DNA from 2 places in the Paenibacillus sp. FSL F4-0125 genome. Region 1 is predicted to be linked to the other one. Evidence: riboswitches for the same ligand, from Rfam matches in the RefSeq annotation. Region 1 holds a riboswitch; the other holds the start of a gene.
What was found. Region 1 has a riboswitch for glycine ahead of gcvT (glycine cleavage system aminomethyltransferase GcvT). Riboswitches for the same ligand answer to the same signal wherever they lie in the genome.
Positions count from the first base shown of each region.

Region 2: linked by a shared signal. The riboswitch ahead of NST74_RS29220 (amino acid permease) and the one ahead of gcvT (glycine cleavage system aminomethyltransferase GcvT) in region 1 are both predicted to bind glycine.

Region 1 covers NZ_JBBOZJ010000001.1:6,084,400-6,088,832, forward strand. Annotated here, with positions in the region: gene NST74_RS27195 (flagellar motor protein MotB) at 1-820, shown strand, start outside; gene gcvH (glycine cleavage system protein GcvH) at 1,289-1,681, opposite strand; glycine riboswitch at 1,959-2,056, shown strand; gene gcvT (glycine cleavage system aminomethyltransferase GcvT) at 2,243-3,355, shown strand; gene gcvPA (aminomethyl-transferring glycine dehydrogenase subunit GcvPA) at 3,462-4,433, shown strand, end outside.
Region 2 covers NZ_JBBOZJ010000001.1:6,551,102-6,555,534, forward strand. Annotated here, with positions in the region: partial or broken gene NST74_RS29215 (DHA2 family efflux MFS transporter permease subunit) at 1-719, shown strand, start outside; gene NST74_RS29220 (amino acid permease) at 858-2,210, opposite strand; glycine riboswitch at 2,343-2,423, opposite strand; gene adhP (alcohol dehydrogenase AdhP) at 2,621-3,637, shown strand; gene NST74_RS29230 (pyridoxamine 5'-phosphate oxidase family protein) at 3,917-4,387, shown strand.

The DNA.
Region 1 (4,433 bases):
AAAGCGGCGTGTAGAGACTCGGGAAAGCCGCGACCGCTGGATGATTACTTATGCTGATCTAATTACACTTTTGCTTATATTTTTCGTTATATTGTATGCGATGAGCAGCCTGGACACGGACAAATATAATATTGTGACGGGCTCGTTATCCGAGACCTTCAAGTCTGGAAGCACTGTTCTTGACGGTGGGAATGGCATTTTAGATGCTGGGAAGACAACTGAGAGCAGACAGAACAGTGTGGACGGGAATGGTGGGAACGCAGCTGCAACTGCGAGACCGAATGATGGATCTGCTGAACAAACGGAGAACGAAGCACCTTCGGCACGTGAGCTGGCATTTCGAGAACAAGAGGCAAAGCTTGCTGAATTAATGGGTGTGATCACCCAATATGTCGAGGCAAATAATCTCGGAGAACAAATATTTGTTGCTGACAAACCACAAGGGATAGAAATCACCCTCAGTGACCGTTTTCTCTTTGATGCGGGTAAAGCTAATTTGAAATCTCCAGCCTTTCCTGCCCTTCAGCAGTTGTCTGGTTTATTCAAAGACATCGGCGCAAAGATTAGCATTGAGGGACATACCGATAATACGCCAGTATCTTCGGCTTCGCACTATAACGACAACTGGGAGCTATCAGGTGCTCGTGCGCTGTCAGTGCTGCGCTTTTTCTTAGATCATGAAGGGTTGAATCCCGACAATTTTCAATACGCGGGTTATGCTGATACCCAGCCCACAGCGGAAAACATATCAGCAGCAGGTAAGCAAAAGAACCGCCGTGTAGAGATCATTGTGCTGCGGCAGCTTCAAGAAGGTGAGTAAGTTTAGAACTAATCAATTATTGATAATTAAGCGTTAAAAATTGCAGCATAATAACAATTCAGAAACTGCTTAAAAATACTACCATAATAGAACCGCCACACTAATTACGGAAAACCTCCCTAATTATTTACTTATTATCTTATTCAGGCGCGTAATTAGGGAATTCCTCCCCGATTATTACTCTTTTTCGTCGGAAATAGTGGTTTTACCGAGATTTTTAAGGAGGAATTCCCTAAAAATCATATTTTCGCGCTAAAAACGTCTAAAATCAGGGAGGTTTTCCCTCATTTCATATCAGTAAATTTGATTCCAAGAAAATTTCCACAATTCCCAACAGAATCGAAGATCTAACGCAAAGTTATCCGATGCTCCCATAAGAAACACCAAACAGCAAGTCCCCAAATCACAGAAACTTGCTGCTACAAAAATCACACGCGATGAAATTAATATACAGTAAAAAAACCTTAATTACTCTCCTACCAATGCTCGGTATCCGGCTGCATCAAGCAAACCTTTTACAGCATCAGCATACTCTCCGTCTACTTCAATTTCAAAGATCCAACCTTCGCCATACGGCTTATCATTGATCAGCTCTGGACTTGCTTCTAATCCGTCATTAATCTTGGTAACCGTCCCAGAGACGGGTGAATACAATTCCGATACAGTCTTAACGGATTCGATACTACCTACGCTGTCACCGGCTGAAATGGCCGAGCCCACTTCTGGAAATTCCACAAATACGATATCGCCTAACAAATGCTGAGCATGATCCGTAATCCCAACACGTACTACGCGTCCTTCCACTTGCTGTGCCCACTCATGCTCTTCGCTGTAAAGAAGGTTATCTAAAACTTCACTCATTTCAAGCCGCCTCATTTCCAAATTGGAATTCTAAATTTAGTTATAGCCTAAGTGATCCCAGAGCATAATGTCAATATTACTAACAGTAAAATAAATTTGTCGTTTTTTTGACTTTTTCTTGTTGACAGCGCCCTCCTATACCCGTTTAATGGAGACATACAAGAAGAAACAACGATGTCGTCTTTTTATAGACGATAACCGTTTCTCGAAGAAATATAAGGATAATGTATAATGTGAAACATATACTTTCTTATATTTGAAACAAATACAGTTGCGGATGATGGCATAGGGAGAGACTGTCTCACTTGAAGACGGCGCCGAAGGAGTAAACCCTAACAGGGTGAATCTCTCAGGCAAAAGGACCTTTGTCGGACGTATCTCTGGAGAGCATCAGACGCAGGGCGAAGGTGCGTCAGGTCACCAACGGGGAAACTTGCAGGTTAGTTACGCAGGGTAACTCTCAGGTACAAAGGACAGAGCAGAAAGCGATTAGTGCATTTATGCATGATTGCTTCTGCCTGTCCTTTTTTCGTATGTAATCAGATCAAGGGGAGTGACGACATGGATGCTTTGAAAAGAACGCCTTTTTATGATCTCTATTCCGCTTATGCGGAATCCAGATGCATTGATTTTGGCGGCTGGGAGCTGCCAGTACAATTTACAGGTATCGTGAAGGAGCATGAAGCCGTTCGCCAGCAGGCTGGACTGTTCGATGTATCGCATATGGGTGAATTCATGGTGATCGGGAGCGGTGCAGAAGCCTTTTTGCAAAAGATGACGACTAACGATGTCAGCCGCCTCACCGATGGTTCGGCACAATATACGCTGCTCTGTTATCCAAACGGCGGAGTTGTAGACGATTTACTCGTGTATCGACTAAGCGAAGGTCGTTATATGCTCGTCGTTAATGCCTCCAACATCGATAAGGACTTTCAGTGGCTGAATGAGCACCTGACCTCTGAATTCGGTGAAGTCACACTCACTAATGTCTCCGATGAGACGCTTTTACTTGCCTTGCAAGGTCCGCTGGCAGAGACTATACTCGCGGAAGTTACTGATACTCCTATCTCAGCCCTCAAGACTTTCCACTTCATCGAACACGCTACCGTCTGCGGTGTAGAAGTATTGATCTCCCGTACAGGTTATACCGGTGAAGATGGCTTCGAAATCTACGCTTCGCTGGATGGTGCAGGAGCGTTATGGAACGGGCTTCTTGCTGCGGGTGCTCCTCATGGATTAACACCTGCTGGCCTGGGCGCACGGGATACCCTGCGTTTTGAAGCGAAATTGCCGCTGTACGGTCAGGAACTCTCAGCTGATATCACGCCGCTTGAAGCAGGATTGCAGTTCTTCGTGAAACTAGACAAAGCAGACTTCATCGGTCGTGATGCGTTAGTGCAGCAAAAAGAAGCCGGTCTTCCCCGCCGCCTTGTCGGCCTAGAGATGATTGATCGAGGTATTCCGCGCTCCCATTACCCCGTCTATGCAGACGGCGTTAAAATCGGAGAGGTCACAACCGGAACACAATCGCCAACGTTGAAGCGTAACTTGGGATTAGCTCTGCTTGATACAGCTTATAGTGAAATAGGTACAGAGGTTTACGTAGAGATCCGCGGCAAACAGCTTAAGGCTGTCGTGATTAAGGCCCCTTTTTACAAGTATAAACGCCTTTAGCGTCCATATAAGGACGGTGAGCTTTTAAGCGAGAAATAGAAGGATAAAGTATAGCCTGAAAATTCTACTGTCTTATATTTTAAAAAAGCCAAGGAGTGAAACCTTAATGAAGCACCGTTATCTGCCCATGACTGCACAGGACCGCGAAGAGATGATGGAAGCCGTCGGGATTCAGTCCATAGATGAGCTGTTCTCCGATATTCCTGAAGCCGTCCGTTTTCAAGGCACTATGCCGATGTCTGAACCACTCGATGAATACGCCCTGCTTCGTCACATGAAAGGTCTGGCTGACCGAAATGCCGACTTTGATTCTCACGCCAGCTTCCTCGGCGCCGGATTATATGACCATCACATCCCTGTGGTGATCAACCATGTCATTTCCCGTTCTGAATTCTACACTGCCTACACTCCTTATCAACCGGAGATCAGCCAAGGTGAGCTGCAAGCGATCTTCGAATTCCAATCCTATATTTGTGAACTAACCGGTATGAAAGTAGCTAATGCCAGTATGTATGATGGCGCAACCGCATTATCCGAAGCAGCAGTCCTCGCAGCTGGTGCTACCAAACGTAAAAAAATAATCGTCTCCCGCACCGTTCATCCTGAAGCACGTCAAGTACTACGCACATCGGCTAATGCCTGGGGTCTTGAAGTGGTAGAGATTGACTATAAAGACGGAGTTACCGATCAGGCGATGCTTGCTGAAGCCATTGATGGAGATACCGCAGCAGTACTGATGCAATCGCCTAACTTCTTTGGCTGCATCGAAGACCTAAGCTCTGTTGAGCCGCTAATCCATGCGGTTAAAGGATTGTTCGTCGTCAGTGCAAATCCGATTGCTCTTGGCGTACTTGAAACACCGGGTAAGCTTGGAGCCGACATCGTAGTCGGTGATGCTCAGCCACTCGGTATTCCAGCCTCCCTCGGTGGTCCAACTTGTGGATTCTTCGCCGTAGCGGAACATTTGATGCGCCGTATGCCGGGCCGTATCGTCGGTCAAACCGTTGACCGTAACGGTAAACGCGGCTTCGTTCTGACACTTCAAGCTCGCGAACAGCATATTCGCCGTGAAAAAGCG
Region 2 (4,433 bases), 470 kb from region 1:
TCAAGTCTGATGATCCACTGCTAAACTTGTCTGTCTTCAAAAATAAAGTCTTTACGATGACGTCTCTTATTAACGTATTGATCACGATGATGATGTACGCAGATATGATTTTATTGCCTATTTATCTGCAAAATGGCCGTGGTTTCACAGCGTTTGATGCAGGATTGCTCTTGCTGCCGGGGGCACTTGTAAATGCGTTCATGTCGCCCGTCACCGGAAAATTATACGACCGTTTTGGTGCCAAGCCGCTATTCATTATTGGTTTACTCTTTATTATTCCATCTATGTGGGCGGTAACCGATTTGTCTCAATCGACAACCTATATGTATCTAATGATTCGTACCATTGGTCTCCGAATTGGATTAAGCTTCATCACTATGCCACTCAATACAGCCGGACTAAATGCGTTGCCCAAACAACTAGGTACGCATGGTACAGCAGTGAACAATACCGTTCGTCAAATTGCCGGAGCTATTGGTACTGCTGTCGTAATTACAATTTATACAGTGCAGGCAACAAGTCATGCGGCCACAGTGATGCAGAGCAATCCCTCTACTACTCCTGAAACCCTTAAATCCCTAGCATCCATTCTAGGGGCGAGTGACTCCTATTACTTCATGATGATTTTATCCGTTGCCGCTTTTGTTATAACATTATTTATGCCTATGAAGAGCAAGATCACGATTGAAAAGAAAGCAAACCTAGCTAGCGAAGAATAGACTCATAAAGTGGAACGTCAAAAGGACAGCTGCTCGCTGTCCTTTTGCATTATTCTCATAGCTATTTTCAGCTCACTAGCTTTAGTTTCAGCCCCGCATCCCCTAGTAGCCGCTACTTAATGTCTGCCTCACACTAGCTTAATTACTTTTCCCCTTCTTACCTCTAATCGAATACAGGATGAATAATAAAATAAACCAGATCGGAGTACACAATAAAGCCGGGCGTGTCTCTCCAGCGAACAGCATAATGATCAGTATTCCAGCGAACAAGGTTAAGACAATATAATTAATAGCCGGTGTGAACGGTGCTTTGAATTTGGAATTCATCTGTAAATCTGGCCGGGTTTTCTTGTACTTAATATGGCAGATGAGCACAATGCCCCACACCCATATAAAACAAATGGCGCTAATCGTTGTCACGATTCCAAAAGCCTGCTCCGGAATAAGTTTACTCAACAGAGCTCCTACAGATATGACAATTGTAGAAATGAATAACGAGTTACCTGGTACATGGTTTTTATTCAGTTTGCCCAAATGAGGAGACGCCTGGTTATTTCTACTCAAATTATAGAGAATTCGGCTTGTTGAGAACATCCCACTATTACAAGCGGAAGCCGCTGAGGTTAGTACAACAAAATTAATAATCCCTGCGGCAATTGGAATCCCTACTAAAGTAAAGGTTTTTACAAAAGGACTTTCTGCCGGACTAAGCTCCGTCCAAGGGTTAATGCATAGCAGGACGAAAAGCGCGCCGACATAGAAAAATAGAATCCGTAAAGGAATTTTATTAATTGCAGACGGGATATTTTTCTCCGGATCCGCTGTTTCCGCTGCTGATACACCCACCAACTCCACACCGACATAAGCAAATACAACCATTTGAAAAGAGAATAAGAAGCCTGATATGCCGTTCGGAAAAAAGCCCCCATGCTCCCATAGATTCCGTATCGTCACCGATCCTGCATCCGTCTTAAACCCTATGATCAGTAAAATGACCCCAAGACCAATCAAGGCGAGAATCGTAATTACCTTAATTAAAGCAAACCAAAATTCGAGTTCCCCAAAACTTTTTACAGTTAATAGATTAAGTCCTAATAACACGACTAGACAGGCTATGGCAGGAACCCATTGCGGGATATCAAACCAATATTGTACATATACGCCAACAGCGATGACATCAGCCATAGCCGTCATGATCCAGCAAAACCAATAGGTCCAACCGGTAATGAATGCGACCCGTGATCCAAGGTAGTCTTCAGCAATATCCGTAAACGATTGATAGCCCGCTTTAGATAATAGGAGCTCTCCCAGTGCTCTCATCACAAAAAACACAGCAATACCCACGATTAAATACGTGATCATAATAGATGGGCCTGCCTTCTCTATCGCCTTGCCTGATCCCAAGAATAATCCTGTACCGATGGTGCCGCCAATAGCAATAAGTTGAACATGCCGATTGGCCAGCTCTCTCTTTAATTCTGGTTGTACCATACCTAGTTCCCCCTTGTGAGTACAATAAATTGGAATAAAAAAGAGAGATTGGATGTCATCCAATCTCCCAGATCGTAAGAATATCAAATAATATTTGCCTACTGATGTCGATCAGCATGACAAATATATATTCAGTACTCTTCTGTCCTTTTGCCTGAGATTGTGAACCCTTCGGCGCCGCGGAATTTCCGCGGTCTCTCCAGAAGCTGCTCCAGCTAAAGTGTAATCCTTAGCCATCATAGCTCGTGAATTATGAAGTTGATAAAGCGGTAACGCAGTAAAGCTGTTCTGATATTCTAACATATTACTTCTGATGTGAGTGTTAATCTGTGATAAAAGTCTCAAGAATTTAAAGTAAGCCTCATGAACATACTACTTTTTGAAAAACAAAAAGCTAAAGGAGTATGCTAATGAAAGCCGCTGTAGTAAAACAATTTAAAGAAAAGTTAGAACTACAAGACGTACCTAAACCAAAACCCGGACACAAAGAAATCCTTGTCCATATTCAGGCATGCGGAGTGTGTCATACTGATTTGCATGCTGCTCATGGCGATTGGCCTGTTAAACCGAAACTGCCTCTTATTCCCGGACATGAAGGCGTTGGCATTATTGAAGAAATAGGTGAAGGAGTTACACACTTAAAGGTAGGGGACCGAGTAGGAATTCCGTGGCTGTATTCTGCTTGCGGTCATTGCGAATATTGTCTCACAGGAAGAGAGACCCTTTGTCTGGATCAGCAAAATTCCGGATATTCCGTAGATGGCGGATATGCAGAATATTGTGTGGCAGCTGCCGATTATGTAGTGAAGGTTCCTGATAATCTAAGCTTCATTGAAGCGGCACCTTTATTTTGCGCTGGCGTTACGACCTATAAAGCTTTGAAAGTATCAGGTGTAAAGCCAGGTGAATGGGTAGCTATTTTCGGTATCGGAGGATTGGGTCATCTAGGTGTACAATATGCAAAGGTGATGGGAATGAACGTAGTGGCCATCGACACTTCAGATGAAAAGATGGAGCTTGCGAAACAGCTTGGTGCAGACAAAACCGTAAACGCATTAAAAGAGGATGCGGCCGACTGGATTCAGAAAGAAATCGGTGGTGTTCATGGAGTCGTTTGTACAGCAGTGGCGAAAAAAGCATTCGACCAAGCCTACCGGGCCATTCGCCGCGGCGGTACCTGCGTCATGGTTGGGCTGCCTCCTGAATCCATGGATGTTCCGATCTTTGATACGGTTTTAAACGGTACAAAGGTAGTCGGTTCGATAGTCGGCACTCGCAAAGATTTACAAGAAACATTACAATTCGCTGCAGAAGGAAAAATCAAAACCATTATTGAGACACGTAAGTTAGAAGAGATTAATGAGATCTACGATCTTATGTTAGAAGGCAAAATCAATGGTCGAATCGTCCTTGATATGACGAAATGATCAAGAATCTAATTAGAAATTGTAACAATAAACCCGATAGAGAACACATTGATAAGTGTTCTTTATCGGGTTTAACCATACATTTCATAGAGATGATGTGTAAATTTATGCCTAATTATTAGTGTACTATTTTATAACTCTACCAGCTGAACCTTACCTAAGTTGAGCAGAGGATTATGATAGCAAATTAATTTTTTTGTATTATACTTCACATGCACCAATATTTTACAGTGATAAGCTTACTAGTATATGCCTTATACCACTTTAGGAGGTAATATAATGAGCAAATACGACGAAGCTATGATGCTGCTGGAAAAACAAGTCGGTAACAAGGACGGTCTGATCACTCTGTCCACCATCGCGCTGGAACCGGGGGCTAACGGCAAAAGCCGTCCTGCCGCCCGCATTGTGGACGCCTATTATGAGGACGGCGCGTTCTACACTGTCACTTACGCGACCTCAGGTAAGATGCAGCAGATCGCCCAAAACCCCGAAGTCGCTGTTTGTATCATCGTCGAAAACTTTACGGCCGATGGTATCGGTGAAAACCTGGGCTGGGTATGTGACGAAAAAAACGCCGAAATGATGACAAAGCTGCGTACAATATTCGCCGAGTGGTATAACGAGGCCAATAACGACGAAGACCCTAACACCTGCCTGCTGCGCATTCGCCTGACAAAGGGCCTGTGGAATGACGCCCATAAAGGGATCAGAAATGAGATTGATTTTATCAATAAGACGGCAATTTAATGAATGAAAATAGACATTTGATAGCAGATAATTTTGCTCAAAGGGA